Regions from separate parts of the Pseudomonas sp. H1_G08 genome, predicted to be linked through region 2. Evidence: predicted binding sites of a transcription regulator. Region 2 holds the regulator's gene; each other region holds the start of a gene.
The links. Region 2 encodes sigma-54, which starts transcription at its own class of promoters, with help from an activator protein. Its sites were predicted from a motif close to ANTGGCATNNANNTTGCTNT; they were not measured.
Positions count from the first base shown of each region.

Region 1: a site for sigma-54 is predicted at 2,687-2,706, ahead of flgB (flagellar basal body rod protein FlgB). Genes of this name have one in related genera too.
Region 3: a site for sigma-54 is predicted at 4,448-4,467, ahead of AB4N85_RS04150 (CmpA/NrtA family ABC transporter substrate-binding protein). Genes of this name have one in related genera too.
Region 4: a site for sigma-54 is predicted at 2,703-2,722, ahead of AB4N85_RS17475 (pilin). Genes of this name have one in related genera too.

Region 1 covers NZ_CP162822.1:3,237,644-3,244,996, reverse strand. The annotation lists gene flgA (flagellar basal body P-ring formation chaperone FlgA) at 1-498, opposite strand, end outside; gene AB4N85_RS14710 (chemotaxis protein CheV) at 581-1,513, shown strand; gene cheR (protein-glutamate O-methyltransferase CheR) at 1,560-2,387, shown strand; gene flgB (flagellar basal body rod protein FlgB) at 2,747-3,157, shown strand; gene flgC (flagellar basal body rod protein FlgC) at 3,161-3,604, shown strand; gene flgD (flagellar hook assembly protein FlgD) at 3,620-4,348, shown strand; gene flgE (flagellar hook protein FlgE) at 4,380-5,714, shown strand; gene AB4N85_RS14680 (ribonucleoside-diphosphate reductase subunit alpha) at 6,752-7,353, opposite strand, start outside.
Region 2 covers NZ_CP162822.1:5,776,740-5,784,092, reverse strand. The annotation lists gene mlaE (lipid asymmetry maintenance ABC transporter permease subunit MlaE) at 1-502, opposite strand, end outside; gene AB4N85_RS26055 (ATP-binding cassette domain-containing protein) at 502-1,311, opposite strand; gene AB4N85_RS26050 (KpsF/GutQ family sugar-phosphate isomerase) at 1,584-2,558, shown strand; gene AB4N85_RS26045 (KdsC family phosphatase) at 2,558-3,082, shown strand; gene lptC (LPS export ABC transporter periplasmic protein LptC) at 3,091-3,663, shown strand; gene lptA (lipopolysaccharide transport periplasmic protein LptA) at 3,650-4,195, shown strand; gene lptB (LPS export ABC transporter ATP-binding protein) at 4,195-4,920, shown strand; gene AB4N85_RS26025 (RNA polymerase factor sigma-54) at 5,087-6,577, shown strand; gene hpf (ribosome hibernation-promoting factor, HPF/YfiA family) at 6,651-6,959, shown strand; gene ptsN (PTS IIA-like nitrogen regulatory protein PtsN) at 6,971-7,353, shown strand, end outside.
Region 3 covers NZ_CP162822.1:893,236-900,588, forward strand. The annotation lists gene AB4N85_RS04135 (bifunctional protein-serine/threonine kinase/phosphatase) at 1-752, opposite strand, end outside; gene AB4N85_RS04140 (nitrate/nitrite transporter) at 760-1,971, opposite strand; gene AB4N85_RS04145 (ANTAR domain-containing response regulator) at 2,534-3,109, opposite strand; gene AB4N85_RS04150 (CmpA/NrtA family ABC transporter substrate-binding protein) at 3,125-4,336, opposite strand; gene AB4N85_RS04155 (quinone-dependent dihydroorotate dehydrogenase) at 4,555-5,574, shown strand; gene rmf (ribosome modulation factor) at 5,873-6,088, opposite strand; gene rlmKL (bifunctional 23S rRNA (guanine(2069)-N(7))-methyltransferase RlmK/23S rRNA (guanine(2445)-N(2))-methyltransferase RlmL) at 6,619-7,353, shown strand, end outside.
Region 4 covers NZ_CP162822.1:3,856,015-3,863,367, forward strand. The annotation lists gene AB4N85_RS17460 (DUF748 domain-containing protein) at 1-1,060, shown strand, start outside; gene AB4N85_RS17465 (DUF2845 domain-containing protein) at 1,057-1,356, shown strand; gene AB4N85_RS17470 (BON domain-containing protein) at 1,592-1,945, opposite strand; gene AB4N85_RS17475 (pilin) at 2,240-2,656, opposite strand; gene pilB (type IV-A pilus assembly ATPase PilB) at 2,883-4,583, shown strand; gene AB4N85_RS17485 (type II secretion system F family protein) at 4,586-5,803, shown strand; gene AB4N85_RS17490 (prepilin peptidase) at 5,805-6,677, shown strand; gene coaE (dephospho-CoA kinase) at 6,674-7,297, shown strand; gene yacG (DNA gyrase inhibitor YacG) at 7,294-7,353, shown strand, end outside.

The DNA.
Region 1 (7,353 bases), 2.5 Mb from region 2:
GACCGAGGTCAGGAAACCCTGGTTGATCGTGCTGACGTCGCGCTCGCGCAAGGTCACATCCTGCGGCTCGATAATGCCGGCGCGTTTCAGCGGACGAGTGGTCGTCACGATCTCGCGAAACAGGCGGACTTGAGCGGGTACGAACACCGTCCAGGGCGAACTGCCTTCGCAGCGAACCTTCACCGTGACGCGGCCCAGCGGGCGTGCCGGGCTCTCCAGCGTGGCTGTCAATTCCTTGTCGCACATGGGCATGCGCATGCGCGGGTCGAGCTGGTTGACTTCGATTTCGTAGCGGCCTTCGGTTTGACTGGAAGCCAAATAGTCTTCTACGGTGAATTCAAGAAAGCCCTGAGTCACGCCGATAAGCATATCAGGCAAGGTAACCGCATCTGCATGGGCAGGACTGCCAGCAAGCAAGCAGCAAACGGCGGACACCGCGCAAAGCCCTTTGCGAAGGGAAGATGTCAGGCGTCGGGAAAATGTCGTTTGAGCGTTCATACGAGTTAAAAAGCAAGCGCCGTGCCGTTTAGCAATGAATGTGCGTCGCAACAACACTTGGCGTTGGTGTAGGAGTCTGGGCATGGCTGGTGTAATGGATTCGGTGAACCAGCGCACGCAACTGGTAGGGCAGAATCGCCTCGAGCTGCTGTTGTTCCGTCTCGACGGGCCGCAGCTCTATGGGATCAACGTGTTCAAGGTACGGGAAGTGTTGCAATGCCCGTCGCTGACGTTGATGCCCAAATCCAGTCCTGTCGTGTGCGGGGTAGCGAATATACGGGGAGCGACCATTCCGATCCTGGATCTGGCAATGGCAACGGGCTCCGGTGCGTTGAAAGACAAGAACAGTCCGTTCGTGATCATCACGGAGTACAACACCAAGACCCAGGGTTTCCTGGTCCGCTCGGTGGAGCGCATCGTCAACATGAACTGGGAAGAGATCCATCCGCCACCCAAGGGCACCGGTCGCGATCACTACCTGACCGCTGTGACGCGGGTCGACAATCAGTTGGTCGAAATCATCGACGTCGAGAAGGTGCTGGCCGAGGTGGCGCCGACGCCGGAAGCGATTTCGGTGGGCGTGGTCGATGTCGAGACGCAGACCAAGGCGTTGTCGCTGCGGGTACTGACGGTCGATGACTCGTCGGTGGCGCGCAAGCAGGTCACGCGTTGCCTGCAGACCATCGGTGTCGAAGTGGTGGCGCTGAACGACGGCAAGCAGGCGCTGGATTACCTGCGCAAGCTGGTCGACGAGGGCAAGAAGCCGGAAGAAGAGTTCCTGATGATGATTTCCGACATCGAGATGCCGGAGATGGACGGGTACACCCTGACGGCGGAAATCCGCGGCGACGCACGCATGCAAAAGCTCCATATCATCCTGCATACTTCGTTGTCGGGGGTATTCAATCAGGCGATGGTGAAGAAAGTCGGTGCTGATGACTTTCTGGCCAAATTCCGTCCTGATGACCTCGCATCCCGGGTAGTCGACCGGATCAAAGCAGCAGATATCAGCTAGGGACCTTCTGTCCCTGGCGGTCAACACGATTTAAGAGGCGGCATCATTGTCTACGGGTAATTTGGATTTCGAACAGTTCCGGGTCTTCCTGGAAAAAGCCTGTGGCATTCTGCTCGGTGAAAACAAGCAGTATCTGGTCTCGAGCCGTCTCAACAAACTGATGGAGCAGCAAGGCATCAAGTCCCTGGGTGAGCTGGTACAGCGCATCCAGACCCAGCCGCGCAGCGGTTTGCGCGAGCAGGTGGTCGATGCCATGACGACCAACGAAACCCTGTGGTTTCGCGACACCTATCCGTTTGAAGTCTTGAAGAACAAGGTACTGCCGGAAGCGATCAAGGCCAGCCCCAACCAGCGTCTGCGGATCTGGTCGGCGGCCTGCTCGTCGGGACAGGAACCGTACTCGCTGTCGATGTCGATCGACGAGTTCGAGCGCAGCAACCTGGGTCAGTTGAAGATGGGTGTGCAGATCGTTGCCACCGATCTGTCGGGCCTGATGCTCAACAACTGCAAGACCGGCGAGTACGACAGCCTGGCGATCGGTCGCGGTCTGTCGCCGGAACGCCTGCAACGCTACTTCGACCCGAAAGGGCCGGGGCGCTGGGTGGTCAAGGCGCCGATCAAGAGCCGGGTGGAATTCCGCTCGTTCAACCTGCTCGACAGCTACGCGGCGCTGGGCAAGTTCGACATCGTGTTCTGCCGCAACGTGCTGATCTACTTCTCTGCCGAAGTGAAGAAGGACATCCTGTTGCGCATTCACAGCACGTTGAAGCCGGGCGGGTATCTGTTCCTTGGCGCTTCGGAAGCGCTGAACGGATTGCCGGATCATTACCAGATGGTTCAGTGCAGCCCGGGGATTATCTACAAGGCGAAATAAGCGGTTTGCGCTGATACAAAAACGGGAGGCCCGCAAAGGCCTCCTTTTTTTATGCCCGAATTATTTTCCACGAATCCCCTGTGGGAGCGAGCCTGCTCGCGAAAGCGGTCTGTCCATAAGACAGTTGGCGCCTGACACGCCGCCTTCGCGAGCAGGCTCGCTCCCACAGGGATCTGCGCTGACCTGGCAACGACGGCAAGCGGCAGAAAAGCGGCATCCGGCGGTAACCGGTTGCCGCTTTTCTGGCATTGCCGCTTAGCCTGTTCGGCACAAAGCCCCGGAATACGGGGCTTTGATCATTTGGCACGGCGCTTGCTAAAGCTCAAGTACGAAAAACCGGTCACCTGAAGGTTCCCGACATGAGCATCAGCTTCGACAAAGCGCTGGGCATTCACGAAAAGGCATTGGGCTTCCGCGCCCAGCGTGCCGAAGTGCTGGCCAACAACATCGCCAACGCCGACACCCCGAACTACAAAGCGCGGGATCTGGATTTCTCCAAAGTGCTCGAAGCACAGACCGAGAAGACCAAGACCGGCGGCCACTTTGCCCTGAACATGACCAACAGCCGGCACATCGAGGCTGAAGGGCTGGGCAACGGCGACGAGTCGCTGATGTATCGCACGCCGATGCAGCCTTCGATCGACCAGAACACCGTCGACGCTCAACTGGAACAGTCGAACTACGCGGAAAACGCTGTCGGCTTCCAGGCCAGCTTCACCTTGCTCAACAGCAAATTCAAAGGGCTGGTGTCAGCCCTGCGCGGAGAATAATCCATGTCCCTGTCCAGCGTTTTCAACATTGCCGGCAGCGGCATGAGCGCGCAGACCACGCGTCTGAACACCGTGGCTTCGAACATCGCCAACGCCGAAACCGTTTCGTCGAGCATCGACCAGACCTACCGCGCCCGTCATCCGGTGTTCGCCACCATGTTCCAGGGCGGCCAGGCCGGCGGCAGCAATTCGCTGTTCCAGAACCAGGACGCGGCCGGGCAGGGCGTGCAGGTGCTTGGCGTCGTCGAAGACCAGAGCAACCTCGAAGCGCGCTACGAGCCGAACCATCCGGCCGCCGACGCCAAGGGCTACGTCTACTACCCGAACGTCAACGTGGTGGAAGAAATGGCTGACATGATTTCCGCGAGCCGCTCGTTCCAGACCAACGCGGAAATGATGAACACCGCCAAAACCATGATGCAGAAGGTACTGACCCTCGGTCAGTAATAAGGGGCGACTGCCATGAGCGTTACGGATACCACCAGCAGCCTGAGCATGAACGACATCCTGGCCAACTCGTCGAAGAAGGCCAGCAGCACGACGTCGGGCGGCATCGCTTCGGCGACCAACAGTGCCACCGGCGGCCAGGCGCTGGGCAAGGATGCTTTCCTGCAATTGCTGGTCACCCAGCTGAAAAACCAGAATCCGCTCGACCCGCAGGACAACAGCGCCTTCGTCGCGCAGTTGGCGCAGTTCAGCAGCCTTGAAGGCATCACCACGCTGAACTCCACTGTCAGTGGCCTTGCCGGCAACTACAACTCGTCGCAGGCGCTGCAAGCGTCGTCGCTGGTCGGTCGCAACGTGATCGTGCAGACCAACACCGCCCAGCTCGATGACCCGAGCAAAGGCCTGACCGGTTCGGTCACCGTGCCTTCGTCGATTGCCGGCGGCACCGTGACGATCACCGACAAGGACGGCAAAACCGTGCGCACCATCGACCTGGGCAGCCGCGCTGCCGGCGATGCCAGCTTCACTTGGGACGGCAAGGACACCGCCGGCACCGTGGTTCCGGTCGGCACTTACACGTTCAAGGCCAACGCACCGATCAACGGCACCGCGACCGACCTGGCGACCTACCTGCCGGCGACCGTCAACAGCGTGACGATCAGCCAGACCGGTGGCGAGCTGATGCTCAACCTGGCCGGCAAGGGCACCGTTGCCCTGTCCAAAGTACAAACCATTGGTATATAGAGCCGACTAACCCGGCACGAAGGAGTGGAACATGTCTTTTAACATCGGCCTTAGCGGTCTCTATGCCGCCAACAAACAACTCGACGTCACCGGCAACAACATCGCCAACGTCGCCACCGCCGGTTTCAAATCCTCGCGCGCAGAATTCGAAGACGTCTATTCGTCGACTCGTCTGGGCAGCGGCAGCAAAGTGATCGGCAACGGCGTGCGCCTGGCCAACGTTTCCCAGCAGTTCACCCAGGGTGACATCAACAACACTGGCAACGTGCTGGACATGGGCATCAACGGTTCCGGCTTCTTCACCATGAGCAACAACGGCTCGATCTCGTACACCCGTGCCGGTACGTTCAAGGTCGACAACGCCGGTTACATCACCAACACCGACTACACCTCGCGTCTGCAGGGTTACGGTGTGGATGCCAACGGCAAGATCATCAACGGCGTGTTGACTGACCTTAAGATCGACACCTCGAACCTGGCGCCGAAGTCGTCTTCTGCGGTGACCTCGAGCATCAACCTCAATTCGTCTTCGCCAGTGATCGTCGATACCGGCGCCAGCGCCGTGACGTTCGACCCGTCGAAGCCGGAAACGTACACCAAGTCGTTCAGCACGCCGATCTATGACACCCAGGGCAACGCCCACGTCATGGACCAGTACATGGTCAAGACTGGCGGGAACACCTGGAAGGTTTACACCCTGGTCGATGGCCGTAACCCGGACGCTACCGGCAGCAACCCTGTGACCACTGCGCCGGTTGCCTCGACATTGTCGTTCGACAGCTCCGGCAAGCTGGTTCAGGTGAGCACGCCTAACCCGGCGGATCCAGCCAACCCGATCATCAGCAGCGATCTGAAGATGACTGGCTGGGTGCCGGGCACTGTGACCAATGGCGTGTTTACGCCTAACGGCGCGGCAGCGAATCCGAATGGCGTGACCATCTCGATGGCCAACACCACTCAGTACAACGCTGATACTTCGCGTACGATCCCGACTCAGGATGGTTACGCCACTGGCCAGATCACTAACCTGACCATCGACGGCACCGGTACGCTGTTTGCCAACTTCAGCAACAACCAGAGCAAGGCGATTGGTCAGGTTGCACTGGCCAGCTTCACCAACGAACAGGGCTTGCAGGCTGTCGGTGGCACCAGCTGGAAAGAGACTTTCGCTTCGGGTATTCCGGGCTACGACGCGCCGAAGACCGGTACGTTGGGTGAGGTGGTGTCCAACTCGCTGGAAGAGTCGAACGTTAACCTGACCAATGAGCTGGTTGATCTGATCAAGGGTCAGAGCAACTATCAGGCGAACGCCAAGACCATTTCGACTCAGAGCACGATTATGCAGACCATTATTCAGATGACCTGATTCGGGTTTCTGACTGGTTTTTTGGGCCCCTCGGTTTTGAGGGGCTTTTTTTTGGCCGTGGCGGCCTTTGGGCCGACCAGGTTCTTGGGGTTTTGGGTGAATATCCGTTGCTGCGGGTGTTGCTGATTACGGTTTCGCCCTTACGGCGACTTACTTTTTTACAAGCGCCAAAAAAAGTAAGCAAAAAACGCTAGCTCCTGCGTTCGGCCCTCGCAGGCTCGGGTTCCTTCGCTGCGGGATCGATCCGGGCGCAGCGGCTCCGGTTTGCTTCGCTGCACCTACTTCCGCTGTGTCTGGCTGCGCCAGACGGTCGCTGCGCTCCCACGCCCGGATCAATCCCTCCGCTCAGCCTTCCGACGTCGCCGGTGGATCAAGATCAAGAGCACTCGAGCTTGCGCTCATTGTTGAGTGGGGCGGCTTTGCCGCGGGCAGCTGCGCTGCTTTGCCTTTTTGTGGGAGCGAGCTTGCTCGCGAAGGCGGCCTGTCAGCCGACCTGTTCTTGAAGTGGTACCCAATCCAACTGTAGGAGCTGCCGAAGGCTGCGATCTTTTGATCTGGCTTTTGCTTTTGCTTTTGCTTTTGCTTTTGCTCTGGCTTTTGATCCGGCTTTTGATCTTTTGCCCCTTCGGCAGGCTTCGTTACGGGATCGATCCGGGGGTGGGAGCGCAGCGACCGTACGACGCAGTCGTACACAGCGAGTGTAGGTGCAGCGAAGCCAACCGGAGCCGCTGCGCCCGGATCGGTCCCGTAACGAAGGTACCCCGAGCCCCAGCGAGCGGGCCGTACGCCGGGGCAAAGCCTTTTGGGTTACCTTTTTGGCGTCTGAAAAAGGTGACTCGCTGTAAGAGCGAAACCGCCAGCCGCAGCACCGAGAAAACGGATATTCACCCAAAACCTCAAGAGCCCGGTCGGCCCAGAGGCCGCCAAGGCCGCCAAGGCCGCCAAAAAACAAAACCCCCGACAAACCTGAAGTCTGTCGGGGGTTTTCTTTTGTCTCGAGATCCCAGGCGTCTCGCAACGCCTGATCTCAGCTCAGCTTATTGGCAAGCTTCGCAATCCGGCTCGTCGATCGCGCAGGCCTTTGGCACTGGCGCCGGACCTGCCGGAGCGGCCAGAACCGAATCGTCGCCGTGGTTGCCGCCGCTGGAAACAGCGTTCAGCTTGCCGGTGTTGATGGTCGACTTCTCGGTGCTGGTCGCGGCCAGGGCACGGAGGTAGTAAGTGGTTTTCAGACCACGGTACCAGGCCATGCGGTAGGTCACGTCGAGCTTCTTGCCCGATGCGCCGGCGATGTACAGGTTCAGCGACTGGGCCTGGTCGATCCACTTCTGACGACGGCTGGCGGCGTCAACGATCCACTTGGTGTCCACTTCGAACGCGGTCGCATAGAGCTCTTTGAGTTCTTGCGGGATGCGCTCGATCTGCTGCACCGAACCGTCGTAGTACTTCAGGTCGTTGATCATCACCGAATCCCACAGACCGCGAGCCTTCAGGTCGCGAACCAGGTACGGGTTGATCACGGTGAATTCGCCCGACAGGTTCGATTTCACGTACAGGTTCTGGTAGGTCGGTTCGATCGACTGCGAGACGCCAGTGATGTTGGCGATGGTCGCGGTCGGTGCGATGGCCATGATGTTCG
Region 2 (7,353 bases):
CGCTGAAGATCATCGCCAGCACCGGCAGGGAAATGAAGCCGGCCCACAGGCGAGGGGCAATGATGTACTTGAGCGGATCGACACCGATCATTTCCAGGCTGGACAACTGCTCGGTGGATTTCATGTTGCCGATCTCGGCGGTCAACGCCGAACCGGCGCGCCCGGCAAACAGCAAGGCGGTGACCACCGGCCCCAGTTCACGCAGCAGCGTCAGGGCGACCATCTGCCCCACCGCCTGCTCTGAACCATAGCTGGAAAGAATGCTGAAGCCCTGCAACGCCAGGACCATGCCGATGAAAATGCCGGAGACCACGATGATCACCAGCGACATGACGCCGACCGAATGCAGCTGCTTGACCAGCAGGCCGAAACCACCGCTGATACCGCCACGGCCCAGCAGGGCGTGAAACAGGAACAGGGTCGCCCGACCAAACACCGCGACCGCGTCGATCGCCGATTCGCCGAACCGACGCACGCGTTCCATCAATGAAATTCTGCGCATCAACGCTTCCCCAGAAGATCTGCGCGGTAATCCGTCGCTGGAAAGTGATACGGCACCGGGCCATCGGGATCACCGGTCATGAACTGGCGGATACGCGGATCATCGGAATTCATCAGCTCATCCGGTGTGCCTTGGCCCAGCACCTGACCATCGCCCACTACATAGATGTAGTCGGCAATGCTCGCGGTTTCCGCCAGATCGTGCGAAACCACGATGCTGGTGATGCCCAGAGCATCGTTGAGCAGGCGGATCAGGCGCACCAGCACGCCCATGGCGATCGGGTCCTGGCCCACGAAGGGCTCGTCGTACATGAGAATCTGCGGATCGAGGGCAATCGCCCGGGCCAGCGCCACGCGGCGCTTCATGCCGCCGGACAGTTCGTCCGGCATCAGCTCGATGGCACCACGCAGGCCCACCGCCTGCAATTTGAGCAGGACGATGTCGCGGATCATGTCTTCCGGCAACTGGGTGTGGACCCGCAGCGGAAAGGCCACGTTCTCGAACACATCGAGGTCGGTGAACAGCGCACCGCTCTGAAACAGCACGCCCATGTGCTTGCGCGCATCGAACAGATCACTGCGCGACAGCGTCGGCAGGTTCTGCCCGTTGACCCAGACCTCGCCAGCGGACGGCCGCAACTGTGCGCCCATCAGGCGCAGCAGCGTGGTCTTGCCGCAGCCGGAAGGCCCCATGATGCCGGTGACCTTGCCGCGCGGGATGCGGATATCGACGTTATTGAAAATGCTCCGCGCACCGCGCTTGAAGGAGACTCCCTTCAGCTCGACCGCGTAGGCGTTATCGGCACTCATCTAAACTCCTTGCGATGCAGCCTCTCACTGGGATGCCAGACTTTCCTCGGAAACACCTGCATCCCGGGCAGGCCGAACTGGCGGCGAACTATATCACTGCAAAGGCTGAGCGCCCAAGCGAGAACCCGGCCAAGATCGCCGACTGAAGAGGGCCCGAGCGAGTTTCAGAGGGTTTTGGTAACCAGTAATGACAAAGCACGTCGAACTTGCGTGAGGCTTTGCCACATAACCGCTATAATCGCCGCCTTTTCATCGGCCCATACGATTCTGACATGAGCAAAACCCGCGACCTGATTCAATCGGCACAACGCACCATCCGCCTCGAAGTGGAAGCCGTCCAAGGCTTGATGGCCCATATCGACGCCGATTTCGTACGCGCTTGCGAGATGATTCTGGCCAGCAAGGGCCGCGTGGTCGTGGTCGGCATGGGTAAATCCGGGCATATCGGCAACAAGATCGCCGCCACCCTGGCCAGCACCGGCACTCCGGCGTTTTTTGTGCATCCGGCCGAAGCCAGCCACGGCGACATGGGCATGATCACCCGCGACGATGTGATTCTGGCCCTGTCGAACTCTGGCTCGACCAACGAAATCGTGACGCTGCTGCCATTGATCAAACGCCTCGGCATCCAGCTGATCAGCGTCACCGGTAATCCGCAGTCGCCATTGGCGAAGGCTGCGGAGGTCAATCTCAATGTGCATGTCGAGCACGAAGCCTGTCCGTTGAATCTGGCACCGACCTCTTCGACCACGGCCGCGCTGGTCATGGGCGACGCTCTGGCCGTGGCCTTGCTGGAAGCGCGTGGTTTCACCGCTGAAGATTTTGCCTTTTCGCATCCGGGCGGCGCCCTTGGCCGTCGCCTGCTGCTGAAAGTCGAAAACGTCATGCACGCCGGGCAGGAGCTGCCGCAAGTACAACGCGGCACCCTGCTCAAAGACGCGCTGATGGAGATGACTCGTAAAGGTCTGGGCATGACCGCTATCCTTGAAGCTGACGGCAAGCTCGCCGGGATCTTCACCGACGGTGATTTGCGCCGCACGCTGGATCGCGCCATCGACATCCGCAGCGCCACCATCGACCAGGTGATGACTGCACACGGCAAGACCGCCCGGCCCGACATGCTCGCCGCCGAAGCCCTGAAAATCATGGAAGACCATCGAATCAACGCCCTGGTAGTCGTCGACGAGGAGGATCGCCCGATCGGCGCCTTCAACCTCTCCGATCTGCTGCGCGCAGGAGTCATGTAATGAGCAACGATCTGCTGCAACGCGGCAAAGCGATCAAACTGGCAGTGTTCGACGTCGACGGGGTGCTCACCGACGGGCGCCTGTACTTCCTCGAAGACGGCAGCGAGTTCAAGACCTTCAACACGCTCGACGGCCAGGGCATCAAGATGTTGATGAATGCCGGCGTGCAGACGGCGATCATCAGTGGTCGCAAGACCCCGGTGGTCGAGCGCCGCGCGAAAAACCTCGGCATCCCGCATCTGTTTCAGGGGCGCGAGGACAAACTGGTGGTACTCGACGGTCTGCTCGCGCAACTGGGCCTAAGCTATGAAGAAGTCGCCTATCTCGGTGACGATCTGCCAGACTTGCCGGTGATCCGCCGTGTAGGGCTGGGCATGGCGGTGGCCAACGCTGCCGATTTCGTCCGCGAACACGCCCACGGCGTTACCCGCGCCCGTGGCGGCGAAGGTGCCGCCCGCGAATTCTGCGAATTGATCCTGCGCGCCCAGGGCCGCCTCGAAGCGGCCAACGCCGCGTACCTGTGAGCCTGACCATGTTTAGCAAAAAGTTTCGCAATTTCCTGCTGTTCGGCTGCATCGCGGCGATTTTCGCTGCGGTGGGCTACTGGAACATCAGCCCTGAGCGCTTCCTCGACAAGCCGCCGGTCTCGGCCGCCGAGAATCCGATCGACTGGTACGCGACCAACACGCACACCATTCAATACCTGCCCGACGGCAAGGTGCAGTACGAGATGACCTCCGACAAGGCCGAGCACGTCAAGGCCACCGATGTCACTCTGGTAACCAAGCCTGATTTGAACATGTACCGCGGCACCGACTTCCCGTGGCACGTGACCAGCGAGCGCGGCGAAGTGAATTCGGGCGGCACCGAAGTTGAATTGATCGATTCGGTACGCGTACAGCGCACCGACGAGAAACAGCGCGGCACCCTGATCACCAGCGCCCGCATGACCGTGTTCCCGCAGCAAGAATATGCGCAGACCGCGCAACCCGTTAGAATCGAGGGCGCTGGCGGCGTATCGACTGGCGTCGGAATGAAAGCGTACCTGAAGGACAGCAGGATACACCTGCAATCGAACGTAAGAGGACAGTATGAGGCTCGTTAAAACCCTCCCTATTTTGCTCAGTCTGGGCGCAGCACTGGGAAGCGCGAGCGCCTGGTCCCTGCCGAACGATCAGCAGCAGCCTATCCGCATTCAGGCCGACGACGCCCAACTGGACGACAAGAATGGCATCGCCACCTATAAAGGTGACGTGATCATTACCCAAGGCTCGATGATCGTTAAAGGCAACACCGTGACCATGACGCGCGCGCCCAATGGCGACATCGACGTGGTGACCTCGGTAGGCAACCTGGCTTACTTCGAGCAGTTGCAGACCCAGGGCGACGCCAACCCGGTCAAGGGCTACGGCGTGACGATTCAATACCACGCCCAGCAGAACCGGGTGGTGCTGATCGACAAGGCCAAGGTTATCGACAAGGATAACAACGTCACCCAGGGCGAAAAAATCGTCTACGACACCGTGAAGAAGCTGGCCAGCGCCGGTCGCGCCACGGGCAGCAAGGTCACCGAATCGCGTCCGCGCATCGACATGGTGATCCAGCCGAAGAAGAAAACCGAAGAGAAATCCCAGTAATGGCAACTCTGAAAGCTCAGCACCTGGCCAAGGCCTATAAAAGCCGCCAGGTCGTGCGTGACGTCAGCCTGTCGATCGACAGCGGGCAGATCGTCGGCTTGCTCGGCCCGAACGGCGCCGGCAAGACTACGTGCTTCTACATGATCGTTGGCCTGGTGCAGGCAGATCAGGGCCGTGTGCTGATCGATGATCTGGACGTCAGCCACCAGCCGATGCACGGCCGCGCCAAGGCCGGTATCGGCTATCTGCCGCAAGAAGCGTCGATCTTCCGTAAACTGTCGGTCGCCGACAACATCATGGCGATCCTCGAGACCCGCCCGGAGCTGGACAAGGCCGGTCGTCGCAAGGAGCTGGAAAGCCTGCTGCAGGAATTCCACATCAGCCACATCCGCGACAACCTCGGCATGAGCCTGTCCGGCGGTGAGCGTCGCCGGGTGGAAATCGCTCGCGCCCTGGCCACTGCACCCAAGTTCATCCTGCTCGACGAACCGTTCGCCGGTGTCGACCCGATCTCGGTCGGCGACATCAAGCAGATCATCCATCACCTCAAGGCCAAGGGCATCGGCGTGCTGATCACCGACCACAACGTGCGTGAGACGCTGGATATCTGCGAAACCGCTTACATCGTCAACGACGGTCAACTGATCGCTGAAGGCGATGCCGAGACCATCCTGGCCAACGATCTGGTCAAGGAAGTGTATCTGGGTCACGAGTTCCGCCTGTAAGCGCGACAGCGCTGTATCGATTCAAGGCGCATTTATCCGCTTTAATTGTTACAGCGCTCTAGGCAAACACTTCAGTTTCAGGCATATAATTTGCTTAAGTTTGGCGCTTCGGCGCCCTGTAGTGGATGGCGCAAAGCGCCGGCGAATAAGGTGTTAAGCCCCTGCCATGAAACCATCGCTAGTCTTGAGAATGGGCCAGCAGCTGACGATGACACCGCAGCTGCAACAGGCCATCCGCCTGCTCCAATTGTCGACCCTGGACCTGCAACAGGAGATCCAGGAGGCTCTGGAATCCAATCCGATGCTCGAGCGCCAGGAAGAAGGCGACGACTTCGACAATGCCGATCCGCTGGCCGACAACGCCGAACAGAAGCCCGCCGAAATCCAGGAACCCTCCTACCAGGAAACCGCCCCGACGGTGGATAACCTCGAGGATGGCGATTGGAACGAGCGCATCCCCAACGAACTGCCAGTGGATACTGCCTGGGAAGACGTTTACCAGACCAGCGCCAGCAGCCTGCCCAGCAGCGATGACGATGAGTGGGATTTCACCACCCGCACGTCGGCCGGCGAGAGCCTGCAGAGTCATCTGCTCTGGCAACTGAACCTGGCGCCGATGTCCGACACCGATCGCCTGATCGCCGTGACCCTGATCGACTGCATCAACAATCAGGGCTATCTGGACGAAACACTCGAAGAAATTCTTGAAGCGTTCGACCCGGAACTGGACATCGAGCTCGACGAAATCGAAGCCGTCCTGCATCGCATCCAGCAATTCGAGCCCGCCGGTATCGGCGCACGCAACCTCAGCGAATGCCTGCTGCTGCAATTGCGCCAGCTGCCCGCGAAGACGCCGTGGCTGACCGAGGCCAAGCGTCTGGTCGCCGATTACATCGACCTGCTCGGCAGCCGCGATTACAGCCAGTTGATGCGGCGCATGAAGCTCAAGGAAGACGAGCTGCGTCAGGTCATCGAACTGGTGCAGAGCCTCAATCCGCGTCCCGGCTCACAGATCGAGTCGACCGAAGCCGAATACGTCATTCCCGACGTGATCGTGCGCAAGGACAACGAGCGCTGGCTGGTCGAGCTGAACCAGGAATCGGTGCCTCGCCTGCGCGTCAACGCCCAGTACGCCGGTTTTGTGAAGCGTGCCGACACCAGCGCCGACAACACTTTCATGCGCAACCAGTTGCAGGAGGCCCGCTGGTTCATCAAGAGCCTGCAGAGCCGCAACGAAACCCTGATGAAAGTGGCCACGCAGATCGTCGAACATCAGCGCGGCTTCCTCGAGTACGGCGACGAAGCAATGAAGCCGTTGGTATTGCATGACATCGCCGAAGCGGTCGGCATGCACGAATCGACGATTTCCCGGGTGACCACACAAAAATTCATGCATACCCCGCGCGGTATTTATGAGCTGAAATACTTTTTCTCCAGCCACGTCAGCACCTCCGAAGGCGGCGAATGCTCGTCCACGGCGATCCGCGCGATCATCAAGAAACTGGTCGCTGCGGAAAATCAGAAAAAGCCGTTGAGTGACAGCAAGATCGCTGGTTTACTGGAGGCACAAGGCATTCAGGTGGCTCGCCGCACCGTCGCCAAGTACCGCGAATCCCTCGGAATCGCGCCTTCGAGCGAACGCAAGCGGTTGATGTAAGCCACGTTACAGCGTTCCAGTGGCAGGCTTTTCGGCCTGCCGCTTTATGCACTGGCAACGAAGGAGAAGCTGTATGCAAGTCAACATCAGTGGACACCAACTGGAAGTGACCCAACCTCTGCGTTCCTACATCGAGGAAAAACTCCAGCGACTGGAGCGACATTTCGACAAGATCACCAACGTGCAGGTCACGATGTGCGTCGAAAAGCTGAAACAGAAGATCGAAGCCACCTTGCATATTCCCGGCAGTGAAGTGGTCGCAAACGCAGAAGATACCGACATGTACGCTGCGATCGACTCACTTACCGACAAGCTGGATCGCCAACTCAAAAAGCATAAGGAAAAGACCCAGAGCCTCCTCCAGGGCGCGACCGGTCGTTAACACCCCTATCCATGATCCGACTTGAAACCATCCTGACCCCCGGCCGTTCCCAAGTGAACGCGCCGGGCGGCAGCAAGAAAAAAGCCCTCGAACAGATTGCCAACCTGATCCACCGCGAAGTGCCGGATCTGGCGATGCAGGATGTCTTCGAGGCGCTGATCGCCCGTGAAAAACTCGGCTCCACCGGTTTTGGCAACGGCATCGCCATTCCCCACTGCCGCCTCAAGGGCTGCGCGGGGCCAGTGAGCGCCCTGCTGCACCTCGAAGCCCCGATCGATTTCGACGCCATCGACGGCGCTCCGGTGGACCTGTTGTTCGTACTGCTGGTCCCGGAAGCCGCAACCGACGCGCATCTGGAGTTGTTGCGCCAGATCGCCAGCATGCTCGACCGCAA
Region 3 (7,353 bases), 1.0 Mb from region 2:
GCCGGCGGCAGCGGCCATTGCTGCAATTGCACCAGCGCATCGCCGATGCTCGCTTCGCCCAGCGCATCGACGCGCACCAGCAGGGCACTGGCGTTGTCCTGACTGCCGGCCAGATGCGCGGCGTTGACCAAGGTTTGCGCCGCGCTGGGCAGATCCACTTGATCGCGCAGAATCGCCGCGATCGCGGTATCGCCCAAGGTCGACCAGACGCCGTCGCTGAGCAGCACGAAGCTTTCGCCCTCACGCAGTTCGCCGTCGAGGAAATCCAGGACCAGATGCTGATCGAGCCCGAGCGCACGTTTGAGCACGTGTTGCATGCCCGGTTGCTCCCAGACGTGATCCTCGCTGATGCGCTGCAAGCGCTCGGCGTGCCAGCGATAGACCCGGCAATCGCCGACATGGGCGAGGGTGAAGCGTCGACCACGCATCACCAGCGCGCTGACCGTGGTCAGCAGCGGTTGCCCGCCGCCGTTGGCCTGCAGCCAGCGATTTTGCGCGAGCAGCAGGCGATCCAGCGCCTGGGCCACGCTCCAGGTTTCCGGCGTGGCGTAGTAGTCCAGCGCCAGGGCCTGCAAGGTCGAACGCGCGGCGAGGCCGCCATCGGCGCACTGGCTGACGCCGTCGGCGATGGCGAAAAGATAACCCTTGCTCACCGCCAGTGCCGGCGCCGGTGTCACTGAACGCAGGGCGTCCTGATTCTCCGCGCGCGGGCCGGTGGCGCTGGCTTCGGCGAAGCTCAGTTGCAGGGCCATTGGGGCCTCAGACCCGCGCCGCTGTCACCGCCGCCGAACCCCAGGTGGTTCTCCAGCGACGCTTGACGCCGTGCAGGCCAAACCATGCCAGCACGCCGAGGCTGGCGAACAACCACAGCGCCAATTGATAACTGCCGGTGCTTTGCTTGATCGCGCCCATGCCGGCCGCCAGGGCGAAGCCGCCAATTCCGCCGGCCATGCCGATCAGCCCGGTCATCACGCCGATCTCCAGACGAAAACGCTGCGGTACCAGTTGGAAAACCGCACCGTTGCCGGCGCCCAAGCCGAGCATGGTGCAGACGAAAAGCGCCAGCGCCGCGTAGGAACTTGGCAGATTGAAGCCCACCGCTGCGATGCAGATGGCAGCGACGGTGTACATCGCCAGCAAGGTGCGGATGCCGCCGAAGCGATCGGCCAGCGCGCCACCCAATGGCCGCATCAGGCTGCCGCCGAACACGCAGGCAGCGGTGTAGTAACCGGCGGTTACCGGGCTCAGACCGTATTGATCGTTGAAGTAACCGGGCAGGGCACTCGCCAGGCCGATGAAGCCGCCGAAGGTGACGCTGTAGAAAAACATGAACCACCAGCTGTCGCGATCACCGAGGGCCTTGAAGTAGTCGGCCATGGCTTTCGGCTTTGGCCGCTGGGGAGCGTTTTTTGCCAACAGGGCGAACAGCACCAAAGTCAGGACCAGCGGGATCAGGGCAAACCCGAAGACATTGCTCCAGCCGAACGCGGCGGCAATCACTGGCGCCAGCAGCGCGGCGAACACGGTGCCGGAGTTGCCCGCACCGGCGATGCCCATGGCTTTGCCTTGGTGCTCTGGCGGATACCATTGCGAGGCCAGCGGCAGGGCCACGGCAAACGACGCGCCGGCCATGCCGAGGAACAGGCCGAGGATCAGCGCCTGTTCATAACTGTGGATGCCCAGTTTCCAGGCGCCGAACAGCGCGCAGATGACGATGACCTGGCCGATCAGCCCGGCGGTCTTCGGCGACAAGCGATCAGCGAGCATGCCCATGGCGAAGCGCAACACCGCGCCGGCCAGAATCGGCGTGGCGACGACAAGGCCGCGTTGCTGGGTGGTCAGGTGCAGGTCGGCGGCAATCTGCACCGCCAGCGGGCCGAGCAGGTACCAGACCATGAAGCTCAGGTCGAAATACAGAAAGGCCGCGAACAGGGTCGGGGTATGGCCGGATTTCCAGAAGCTTGAATTCATCGCGCACCTCGGCTGAAAAGAGTCTCGAAAGGAGTCATGCACAGCAGGTGGAGCGCCTCACGGCCGCACCACCGGCCCCGTTCTGTGGGGCCAAAACGCAAAAACGCCGCTACCTGATTCGCCGAGGGGCGAACGGGGTGAGCGACGTCTTTGTCGTAGGTGGGGCAACCGCCGTTGGTTACCTGTGCGGTTTACTTAGCGAGATTTGTGCCAACAGCTGAAAAGCAAAAGCCCCTCACCCTAGCCCTCTCCCAGAGGGAGAGGGAACCGAGCGGGGGATGTCCGAATCATTTGCCGATCTGAACGATTTCGAGTGAATCCATAATCGACTCGGTCGTTCAGGTCGGCGGACAGCGCAAGACAACGCGGTCGGTCCCCTCTCCCTCCGGGAGAGGGAACCGAGCGGGGGATGGCCGAATCATTTGCCGATCTGAACGATTTCGAGTGAATCCATAATCGACTCGGTCGTTCAGGTCGGCGGACAGCGCCAGACAACGCGGTCGGTCCCCTCTCCCTCCGGGAGAGGGCTAGGGTGAGGGGCTCTTGATTTGCAGCGAAAACTTCAGCCCAGCAACTCGCTCATGGCAATGATCTGCTCCGCCACCTGAATCAGCTTCTGCTGGCGGCTCATCGCCTGGCGGCGCATCAGCGTATAGGCCTCTTCCTCGTTGCAGTCCTTCATCTTCATCAGCAAACCCTTGGCCAGTTCAATGCGCTTGCGCTCGGCCAGTTGCTGATCGCGCGCCTGCAATTGCGCGCGCAAGGCCTGGTCACTCTCGAAGCGCGCCATCGCCACGTCGAGAATCGGCTGCAACCGTTGTGCGTGAATGCCTTCGACGATGTAGGCACTGACCCCGGACTTGATCGCCTGACGCATCACCCCCGGGTCATGTTCGTCGGTAAACATCACGATCGGCCGGGGCTGGTCGCGGCTGACCAGCACCACTTGCTCCATGACATCGCGGCTCGGTGACTCGGTATCGATCAGGATCACGTCCGGGCGCACCGTTTCGACGCGCGCCGGCAGGTCGATGGTCAGGCCGGACTCGTCGATTACCTCGAAGCCGGCCTCGGTCAGCGCCGCTTTCAGGCGTCCGACTTTTTTCGCGGTGTCGTTGATCAGCAGAATGCGCAACATGTTCGCGGTCTCCTGTCAGCGCTGGGCGAGAAGGGGGGCGGTGTCGCTCAGGGCATGCAGTTTGAAACTGCGCGCATAACCCGCCGGGTCGCTGCCGTCCCAGACCTTGCCGTCGAGCAACTGGCTGCTGCGCAGGTCTGCGTACGAAGTCGCAACACCGACAGCGCTGGCGGCCTCGCGATACAGATCCAGACGCTGAACCTGGCGGGCTACGGCCAGATAATCCGGATCCTCGCGCAACAGACCCCAGCGACGAAACTGGGTCATGAACCACATGCCGTCGGAGAGGTACGGCAGATTGACCTCGCCACCGCCGTGAAAACGCAGCGCATGCGGGTCCTGCCAGCGATTGCCGAGGCCGTCGGCGTAGTCGCCCATGAAACGCGGCTCGATGCAGGCGGCGGGGGTGTCGAGGTATTCGGTGGCGCTGAGCAATTGCGCGGTACTGCGGCGGTTTTCCGGGCTTTCTTCGATGAAGCGGCTGGCCTCAAGAATGGCCATGACCAGCGCCCGCGCGGTGTTGGGGTATTGCTCGACAAATTCCCGGGTGCAGCCGAGGACTTTTTCCGGGTGGTCGGGCCAGATGCTCTGGCTGGTCGCCAGGGTGAAACCGAGATTCTGCTGCACGGCGCTGGCCGCCCACGGTTCGCCGACGCAAAAGCCGTCGATGCGCCCGGCTTGCAGGTGCGCAACCATTTGCGGCGGCGGCACCACCACGCTGTCGACGTCCTGCAACGGATGAATGCCCTGGCTCGCCAGCCAGTAATAAAGCCACATCGCATGGGTGCCGGTGGGGAAGGTCTGGGCGAAGGTCAGTTTTGCGCGGCTTTGGTGCACATGCTGATCGAGCGCTTCAGGACTGTTCACGCCAGCCTGTTGCAAACCATGGGACAGGTTCAGGCTCTGGCCATTCTGGTTCAGGCCCATCAGCACTGCCATGTCGGTCGGGGCGACGCCGCCGATGCCCAGGTGCACCGCGTAAATCAGTCCGTACAGGCTGTGCGCGGCATCCAGTTCGCCGCTGACCAGTTTGTCGCGCAGGTTGGCCCATGAGGCCTGACGTTTGAGGTTCAGCGTCAGGCCGTAGGGCTGGGCGAAGCCCTGGGTGGCGGCGACCACCACCGAGGCGCAGTCGCTCAGCGCCATGAAGCCGAGATTGATCGCGCTCTTCTCCGGCGCATCGCTGCCATTGACCCAGGCCAAAGGCCCCAAGGACGTTTCGTTCATACGCTACCTCAAAAAAAACGTCGTCCCGGATTCTGCGCAGGCAAAACCCGGGGACGACGCCATTGTCCTGGCCTGCGCGCCGTCATTGGTCGGCAGACTGATGAGCGGGGTGGTGCAAGGCATATGCCAGTCGCCTGATTCGCGCAGGCGCCTCGCGCCGGGGGACGATGCCCGGCTATAATCGCCGCCTCTTTTCGCCGCCCGAGTCATTGCCGCCCATGTACACCCTGGCCCGTCAGCTGTTGTTCAAACTTTCCCCGGAAACCTCCCACGATCTGTCGCTGGATCTGATCGGCGCGGGTGGACGTTTGGGCCTCAACGGCTTGCTGTGCAAGGCACCGGCGAAAATGCCGGTGACCGTCATGGGGCTGGAGTTCCCGAACCCGGTAGGGCTGGCGGCAGGTCTGGACAAGAACGGCGCGGCCATCGACGGCTTTGCGCAACTGGGTTTCGGTTTTGTCGAGATCGGCACCGTGACCCCGCGTCCGCAGCCGGGCAACCCGAAACCACGCATCTTCCGCCTGCCGGAAGCCGAGGCGATCATCAATCGCATGGGCTTCAACAACCTCGGCGTGGATAACTTGCTGGCGCGGGTCGCTGCGGCGAAATACCAGGGCGTGCTGGGCATCAACATCGGCAAGAACTTCGACACCCCGGTCGAGCGCGCGGTCGACGATTACCTGATCTGCCTGGACAAGGTTTACGCCCACGCCAGCTACGTCACCGTCAACGTCAGCTCGCCAAACACCCCGGGCCTGCGCAGCCTGCAGTTCGGCGACTCGCTCAAACAATTGCTCGCGGACCTGGCCACGCGCCGCGCCGAACTGGCTCTGCGTCACGGCAAGCATGTGCCGCTGGCGATCAAGATCGCGCCGGACATGACCGACGAAGAAACTGCGCAGGTTGCCCAGGCGTTGATCGAAACCGGCATGGACGCGGTCATCGCCACCAATACGACTTTGAGCCGTGTCGGTGTTGAAGGCATGGAGCATGGCGACGAGGCGGGCGGTCTGTCGGGTGCGCCGGTGCGTGAAAAGAGCACCCATACCGTGAAGGTGCTGGCGGGCGAATTGGCCGGGCGTTTGCCGATCATTGCTGCGGGCGGGATTACCGAGGGCAAACACGCGGCGGAGAAAATTACTGCTGGCGCGAGCCTGGTGCAGATCTATTCGGGCTTCATCTACAAAGGCCCGGCGCTGATTCGTGAATCGGTAGACGCCATCGCCGCGTTGCGCTGAGGATTGCCGAGGCCTTGGGGAGCCTTTGTGGCGAGGGGATTTATCCCCGCTGGGCTGCCCAGCAGCCCCAAACCTTGCACATTGATATGCCAGTTAAATTGAAATTCCGACTTCGCGACTGCTGCGCAGCCGAGCGGGGATAAATCCCCTCGCCACGTGGCTCCCGGTTAACCCTTTTTGCAGGCATTAAAAAGGGCTCCTCGAAGGAGCCCCTGGGCCGTAGCCCGCCGTCCGGGAGGGACGTGCGTGGTTAATTCAATGCAAATTCAGATTGTCGTGTCGGAATAAATGCCCTGTGTCAGCCGACGGCGTGAAGTTCGTTGAGTCTGTGGATTCCCGCAGTGCCGGTCATACCGTCCCAGTTGTCGCCGCGTCCTTCTCGCCAGCCGTTGATCCAGGCTTGACGTACCGACGGTAGAGTAAATGGGCAAAGCTCACGGGATTTGCCACCAACGCCATATTGATATCCGCGCAAAAATGCTCTTTCCAACGGATCACGCTTAAGTCTTCTCATAGGGTGTTTCCCTCACTTGTTGACTGTAGTGTCGCGTTGACCTCAATTGAGGTCTGGCAGAAAAAACCTGCCATCGTGCGGCTCGCTGCCGGCGTGGCGAGCCAAGGTGTTGACGCCGTTGCGACGTCAACCTGTGTTCAGTTCTAACCAATGAGTCACACCGAGGGAATGATCGTTTTGTCATAAGCACGTAACGTAAAGGATGCTATGGCGATAAATAACCGCGTATTTATTCAACGTTCATTGCGCAAACCCCGGTATGATCGGCGCCCCGCTGGCTCAGGGGGTTAATCCTTTAGTGAGAATGACCCACGTTTGCGCTTGGGTAATATTCGACGAAGGGTCGCTTTCAGTCTTTTTGTTTCACCAACTTTTTTATCTGTCCCGGCATCTAAGCTCTTTTAACCCGAGCAGCGGGGATGGAACGGCACACCTTCGTGCCACGCGGGCGCTCTTTCAGAAAAGCGCCTGATTGAAAACCGGGTCGGCAATGCGTTGCCGGCCCACTAGCCAAAGGCTCTGGAATTACCATGTCCGATCGTTTCGAACTCTTCCTCACTTGCCCCAAAGGCCTTGAAGGCCTGCTCATCGAGGAAGCCGTCGGGCTTGGCCTTGAAGAAGCGCGCGAGCACACCTCCGCCGTGCGTGGCATGGCGACCATGGAAACTGCTTATCGCCTGTGCCTCTGGTCGCGTTTGGCCAACCGTGTGTTGCTGGTGCTCAAGCGTTTCCCGATGAAGGACGCCGAAGACCTCTACCACGGCGTGCTCGACATCGACTGGCAGGATCACATGCTCAGCGACGGCACCCTGGCCGTCGAATTCAGCGGCCACGGCTCGGGCATCGACAACACCCACTTCGGCGCGCTGAAAGTCAAAGATGCCATCGTCGACAAACTGCGCACGCCACAGGGTGATCGTCCATCCATCGACAAGCTCAACCCGGACCTGCGCATTCACCTGCGTCTGGATCGCGGCGAAGCGATTCTCTCCCTCGACCTGTCCGGCCACAGCCTGCACCAGCGTGGCTATCGCTTGCAGCAGGGCGCGGCGCCGCTGAAGGAAAACCTCGCGGCGGCAATCCTCATCCGTTCCGGCTGGCCGCGAATTGCCGCCGAAGGTGGCGCACTGGCTGACCCGATGTGCGGTGTCGGTACGTTTCTCGTCGAAGCGGGGATGATTGCCGCCGACATGGCGCCGAACCTGCGTCGCGAGCAGTGGGGCTTTACCGCGTGGCTCGGTCATGTGCCGGCACTGTGGAAAAAA
Region 4 (7,353 bases), 1.9 Mb from region 2:
CAGCGTCGATATCAAAGGCAAGGTCGACCGTTATGCGCCGGTGACCATCAAGGGTGCGGTCAATCCGTTCGACCCGATGGCCAGCCTCGACATCGCCACCAGCTTCAAGCGCGTCGAACTGACGACCCTGACGCCCTACTCCGGCAAATTCGCCGGCTACCGCATCCGCAAGGGCCGGCTCAACCTTGATCTGCACTACCTGATCACCAAAGGCCAGCTGAAAGCCGAGAACAAAGTCGTCGTCGAGCAGCTGCAACTGGGCGAGAAGGTCGACAGCCCTGATGCAGTGAGTCTGCCGCTGAAACTGGCGATCGCCCTGCTCAAGGACGTCGACGGCAAGATCTCCATCGAATTGCCGGTGACCGGCGACCTGAATAATCCACAGTTCAGCGTGATGCCGATCGTCTGGCAAACCCTGCGCAATTTGATCGTCAAAGCGGCCGCCGCACCGTTCAAAATGATCGGCGGGCTGGTCAGTGGCGGCGGCTCCGAAGACCTCGGCACGGTGTCCTTCGCGCCGGGCTCCAGCGATCTGAGCAAAGACGCCGAAGCGGCGCTGGTGAAACTGTCGCAGGCACTCAAGGAACGTCCGGCGCTGCGCCTGGAAATCGAAGGCACGGCCGCGAAGAGCAGCGATGGGCCACTGCTGGCCGAGCAACGTCTGGAACGCGAATATCAGTACAACTACTACAAGATGCTCCAGCGCCGTGGCGACAAAGTCCCGGCCCAGGCCTCGCTGTTGCAAGTGCCCGAAAGCGAGAAAGGCGCGTTGCTCGAAGGCATCTACCGCACCCGCTTGAAAACCCAGCCACCGGCAGAATGGAAAGACCTCGGCAAAGAAGAACGCACGGCGAAAATGCGCCAGGGCGTGATCGCATTCTGGAGTGGCAGCGAGGTGCTGTTGCGCCAGTTGGGCCAGGACCGCGCCAGCACCATCAAGGATTACCTGGTCGACAAGGGCAAGCTCGAGGATGACCGCGTGTACTTCATCGACGCCAACCTCGGCGAGGCCGAAAGCGATGGCCGCGTGGTCACGCAAATGCACCTGGATGCCGAATGACCGTGCGTAACTGGTTGATGGCGCTCGCTCTGACCTGCGCCGCCTGCCATGCGTCGGCTTCGGATACATTGCGCTGCGGCAGCCAATTGATCAGCCTCGGCGACCGCGCCAGCGAAGTGCTGCAAAAATGTGGTGAGCCGGTCAGTCGCGATGTGCTCGGCTACAAGCGCAGTGCCAATCGGCGCGAAGAGTTTCAGGTCGAGGAATGGACCTACGGGCCGAACAACGGCATGTACCAGTACCTGCGCTTTGAAGGTAATCGCTTGAGGCAGATCAACAGCAAACGCGGTAACTGAGAAGAGCAAAAGATCGCAGCCTTCGGCAGCTCCTACATTTGGAATGCATTTCCCTGTAGGAGCTGCCGAAGGCTGCGATCTTTTGATTCTCCAAATAGAACAGGCCCCGACACAAGTGCCGGGGCCTGTAATGGTCACATCCGTGTGACCGTTCGCATGAACTCTAAAGTTGCGGCAGACGTATTGCTCGGCCCGTCTGTCGCGTCTTCTCCCGGTTCAGGCGAGAAGTCTTGCCTTACTCGGCTTTCAGGCCGTCAGCGGAGACCGCTTTAACGCCTTTGATTTTCTTGGCGATGCCTACGGCGACTTCTTTCTGCGACTCGGTTACCGCAGTGGTCGACGACAGGGAAACTACACCCTTGTTGGTTTCGACTTTGATATCAGTGCCTGGAATGCCTTTTTCGGTGACTAGATCAGCTTTGACCTTGGTGGTGATCCAGGTATCGGAAGTCTCTTCTTTAGCCTTGGTCATTTCACCGGCAGCCAGAACCATTGGCGACTGGGTAGCCTGAGCGGACTGGGCGAAAGCGCCACCAGCCATGGTCAGGGTCAGAGCGGTAGCAGCGGCAGTGATAGCGAACTTCTTCATACGAGTAACTCCTGTTTTTACTGGAAGTCTGCTGTAACGCTTGTCAGCAGGGTTACCGGAGATATTGCGAACGCTGTGCCAACTTTTTTTGCCATATAAATTCTTTTAAAAACAATGAGTTATGAAAAATGCCAATTTTCATTTTCATGCAAAATGCATGACTCGCTCAATCTTCGCATGCAAGTTGCGGTTTTTTGGAAAGTTCATAAGCTGCTGAAATTATTGGAGCTTTTAAAAACCGTTGCGCCATAAAAAGCTCCGCAATTGCGGAGCTTTTTAAGTTGCAGGTGCGTGTCAAACGCCTGGGCAGCTCGTAGTTGTATATTCTTTCGAGCCGGAGAACTTACAGGTCCAGCCAGTGGTAGGACTGCGTGTCAGCGTTACGGTCTGGCCGAGAACAGGCGCTGGAGCGTTGAGAAGCGTACAAGTAATAGTACCCGTCCCATCGGCGACTTTTCCGGATGCCGCCAACGTGCAATTCTGCGTGGCCGCTGTGCCGCCGTTCACGTTGGTAATGCTCGGGTCAGTCGATCCGGCATTGATCACGTCTTCAAAATTGACCTTAAGAGCTGATGCTTCCGCAATCCCAGCGGTCACCTTCGACCGCGCCTGATACTTCGAATACTGCGGCAGGGCGATAGTCGCCAGAATGCCGATGATCGCCACAACGATCAGCAGCTCGATCAATGTGAAACCTTGTTGTTTTTTCATAGACACGCTCCATGCATGAGTCGAAATCTCATGATCTGAACAAGGCTCAGCACAGCCCATGCCAACGCCTTTCAGGCCCCGCCTGCTGGGCGCGCGCAATCGCCTGCGCCGTTTCCTACAACCCGCAACCGCACTATCTGACACTTTTTGTCACCTGCACCGGCCGTGTTTGGCGCTGTCACTTGACTAGGCTATAAGTCATGAACGGCAAGCGTGCGGAATCCCCATGAATGACATCGCTCTGAGCGGTCTGGCCAAGCAATTGGTCCAGGCCGAACTGCTCACGGAAACAAGCGCCCGGCAATCCTGGGCGCAGGCCCAGCGCAATCGCGTGTCTCTGGTCAATTACCTGGTGCACAACAAACTGGTCAACAGCCGGCAAATTGCCGAGATCGCCTCGGAACATTTCGGCATGGCCCTGCTCGATCTGCATTGCCTCGACAAAGAGACTCAGCCCAAGGGTCTGGTCAGTGAGAAACTGGTTCGCCAGCACTGCGCCCTGCCCCTCTGGCGGCGCGGCAACAAACTGTTCGTGGGCCTTTCCGACCCAAGCAATCAGCAGGCGATCAGCGACATCCAGTTCAGCACCGGCCTGAGCACCGAAGCGATTCTGGTGGAGGACGACAAGCTCAGCGACGCCATCGACAAGTTCTTCGACAGCCATGCCTCGGGCCTGGAGGAAATGGCCGATGTCGATCTCGACGGCCTCGACGTCGAGTCCATTGATGACAACAAACAGGACGTGATCGGCGGCCTCGATGCCGACGACGCCCCGGTCGTACGTTTTGTGCACAAGATGCTGCTCGATGCGATCAAAAGCGGCTCTTCCGACCTGCATTTCGAACCCTACGAAAAAAACTATCGGGTGCGCATGCGCACCGACGGCATGCTGCGCGAGGTGGCCAAGCCGCCGATCCAGTTGGCCGGGCGCATTGCCGCGCGCTTGAAGGTAATGGCCAGTCTGGATATCTCGGAACGGCGCAAACCTCAGGACGGCCGCATCAAAATGCGCCTGTCGAAAAGCAAATCCATCGATTTTCGCGTCAACACCCTGCCGACTCTGTGGGGCGAAAAAGTGGTGATCCGGATTCTCGACCCGTCCAGTGCACAAATGGGCATCGATGCACTGGGTTACGAAGCCGAACAAAAAGCCTTGTACCTCGCCGCGCTGAAACAGCCGCAAGGGATGATTCTGGTCACCGGCCCCACCGGCTCCGGTAAAACCGTGTCGCTGTACACCGGGCTGAATATCCTCAACACCGTCGACATCAACATTTCCACCGCCGAAGACCCGGTGGAAATCAACATGGAAGGCATCAACCAGGTCAACGTCAATCCCCGCCAAGGGCTGGACTTTGCCCAGGCGCTGCGCTCGTTTCTGCGTCAGGACCCGGACGTGATCATGGTCGGCGAGATCCGCGATCTGGAAACCGCCGAGATCGCGATCAAGGCCGCGCAGACCGGCCACTTGGTACTGTCGACCCTGCACACCAACAGCGCGGCGGAAACCCTCACGCGCCTGCACAACATGGGCATTCCCGGTTTCAACATCGCCACCTCGGTCAGCCTGATCATCGCCCAGCGTCTGGCGCGCAAATTGTGCGCGCACTGCAAGCGGCCGCTGGAAATCCCCCACGAAACCTTGCTCAAGGAAGGCTTCCCTGAGGAACGCATCGGTCATTTCACGATCTACGAGCCGGTCGGTTGCGATCACTGCAACGGCGGTTACAAAGGACGCGTGGGGATTTATGAAGTGGTAAAGAACACACCGGACCTGCAACGGTTGATCATGGCCGAGGGCAATTCGCTGGAAATCGACATCCAGATGCGTCGCGACGGTTTCGCCGATCTGCGCACCTCCGGGCTGCACAAGGCCATGCAAGGCATCACCAGCCTTGAGGAAATCAACCGGGTCACCAAGGATTGAACATGGCGGTCAAGGCAGCAAAAGTCAGCGTTTACGCCTGGGAAGGCACCGACCGCAAAGGCAGTAAAGTCAGCGGCGAGTTGAGCGGACAGAACCCCGCACTGATCAAGGCGCAGCTGCGCAAACAGGGGATCAACCCGGGTAAGGTGCGCAAGAAATCCGCGTCCCTGCTGAGCTTCGGCAAACGCATCAAACCGCAAGACATCGCCCTGTTCACCCGGCAGATGGCGACCATGATGAAGGCCGGCGTGCCGCTGTTGCAGTCCTTCGACATCATCGGCGAAGGCTTCGAAAACCCGGCCATGCGCAAACTGGTCGACGAGGTCAAACAGGAGGTCGCGGCCGGTAACAGCTTCGCTACGGCCCTGCGCAAGAAACCGCAATACTTCGACGAGTTGTACTGCAATCTGGTCGACGCCGGCGAACAGTCTGGCGCCCTCGACACCTTGCTTGAACGGGTCGCGACCTATAAGGAAAAAAGCGAAGCGCTCAAGGCCAAGATCAAGAAAGCCATGACCTACCCCACCGCCGTGGTGCTGGTGGCGGCAGTGGTAACAGGCATTCTGCTGGTCAAAGTGGTGCCGCAGTTCCAGTCGGTGTTTTCCGGGTTCGGCGCAGAACTGCCGGGCTTCACCCTGATGATCATCAGCCTGTCGGAATTCATGCAGCAGTGGTGGTGGGCCATTCTTTTTGCGCTGGTGGCAGCGTTTTTCGGCACTCGCCACGCGTTGAAGACTTCGCAGGCCCTGCGCGACCGGCGCGATGCCTGGCTGCTGAAGCTGCCACTGGTGGGCACCTTGATGTACAAGTCCGCCGTCGCACGTTTTGCCCGCACCCTGTCGACCACTTTCGCAGCCGGTGTGCCGCTGGTGGAAGCGCTGGATTCGGTCGCCGGCGCCACCGGCAATGTGGTGTTCAAGCGCGCGGTGCTGCGCGTGCGGCAAGACGTCTCGACCGGCATGCAACTGAATTTCTCCATGCGCAGCACCGGTGTGTTTCCCAACATGGCGGTGCAGATGACCGCCATCGGCGAGGAATCGGGCGCGCTGGATGACATGCTCGACAAGGTCGCCGGTTTTTATGAAGCGGAAGTCGATAACATGGTCGACAACCTCACCAGCCTGATGGAGCCGTTCATCATGGTGGTGCTGGGGGTCATCGTCGGTGGACTGGTGGTGGCCATGTACCTGCCGATCTTCCAGCTCGGCTCAGCGATCTGACATGTCTATCGATGAACTGTTTGCCGTGTATCCGCTGGCCTTTGTGGTCAGCGCGCTGCTGCTCGGGCTGGTGGTCGGCAGCTTCCTCAACGTAGTGGTCTGGCGCCTGCCGAAGATGCTCGAGCGCGACTGGCGCCAGCAGGCCCATGATGTGCTCGGCCTGCCCACTGAAACGCCTGTGCCGACCTACAACCTGATGCTGCCGCACTCCGCGTGCCCGCATTGCGGACACCGGATCCGCCCTTGGGAAAACATTCCGCTGCTCAGTTATCTGCTGCTGCGCGGTCGCTGCTCGGCCTGCTCGGCGCCGATCAGCAAACGTTACCCGCTGACCGAACTGGCCTGCGGCGTCCTCTCGGCGTTCATTGCCTGGCATCTCGGCTTCGGTTGGCCGGCAGGTCTGCTGATCTTGCTGACATGGGGCTTGCTGGCGATGAGTCTGATCGACTGCGAACATCAGCTGCTGCCCGATGTGCTAGTGCTGCCGCTGCTGTGGCTGGGGCTGATCGTCAACAGCTTCGGCGTGTTCGTGGCGTTGCCCGATGCGTTGTGGGGCGCGGTCGCGGGTTATCTGGCGCTGTGGTCGGTGTTCTGGCTGTTCAAACTGCTCACCGGCAAGGACGGTATCGGCCATGGCGATTTCAAGCTGTTGGCCTTGCTCGGCGCATGGGGTGGCTGGCAGATTCTGCCGCTGACGATTCTTCTATCTTCCCTGGTGGGGGCGATATTGGGCGTTGTCATGCTGCGTCTGCGCGCCCAGGAATCCTCGACGCCGATCCCCTTCGGACCCTTTCTGGCAATTGCCGGCTGGATTGCCTTGCTCTGGGGTGGTCAAATAACCGACTTCTATTGGCAGTCTGTCGGTTTGAAATGAATACCCCTGTGGAAAAACCCTGGATTCTGGGCCTGACCGGCGGCATCGGCAGCGGCAAAAGCGCGGCGGCGCAGCACTTCATCGACCTCGGCGTGCACGTGGTGGATGCCGATCACGCGGCGCGCTGGGTAGTCGAGCCGGGGCGTCCGGCGCTGGCGAAAATCGCCGAGCATTTCGGTTCCGGCGTGTTGCAGGCCGATGGCACGCTGGACCGCGCCGCCCTGCGCAAACTGATTTTTGAAGACCCTGAACAGCGGCGTTGGCTAGAGGCGCTGTTGCATCCGTTGATCGGCGAAGAAATCGCTCATCATCTGGCGCAGGCAAAATCGCCTTACGCGATTCTGGTGTCACCGTTGCTGATCGAGTCCGGGCAATACGCGATGACCCAGCGCATTCTGGTCATCGATGCGCCGCAACCACTGCAGATCGAACGCACCTTGCAGCGTGACCAGACCAGCGAAGCGCAGGTGCAGGCGATCCTCAAGGCGCAATCGAGCCGTGAAGACCGCGTGAGCCGTGCCGACGACGTGATCGTCAACGACCGCGACCTCGCCTGGCTGCACAGCGAGGTCGAGCGTCTGCATCACTTTTATCTGACTTTATCCGGAGGCCAAGCATGAGCCAGATTCCAACCGTTGAATGCCCAACCTGCGGCGCCCCCGTCGAATTCACCCCG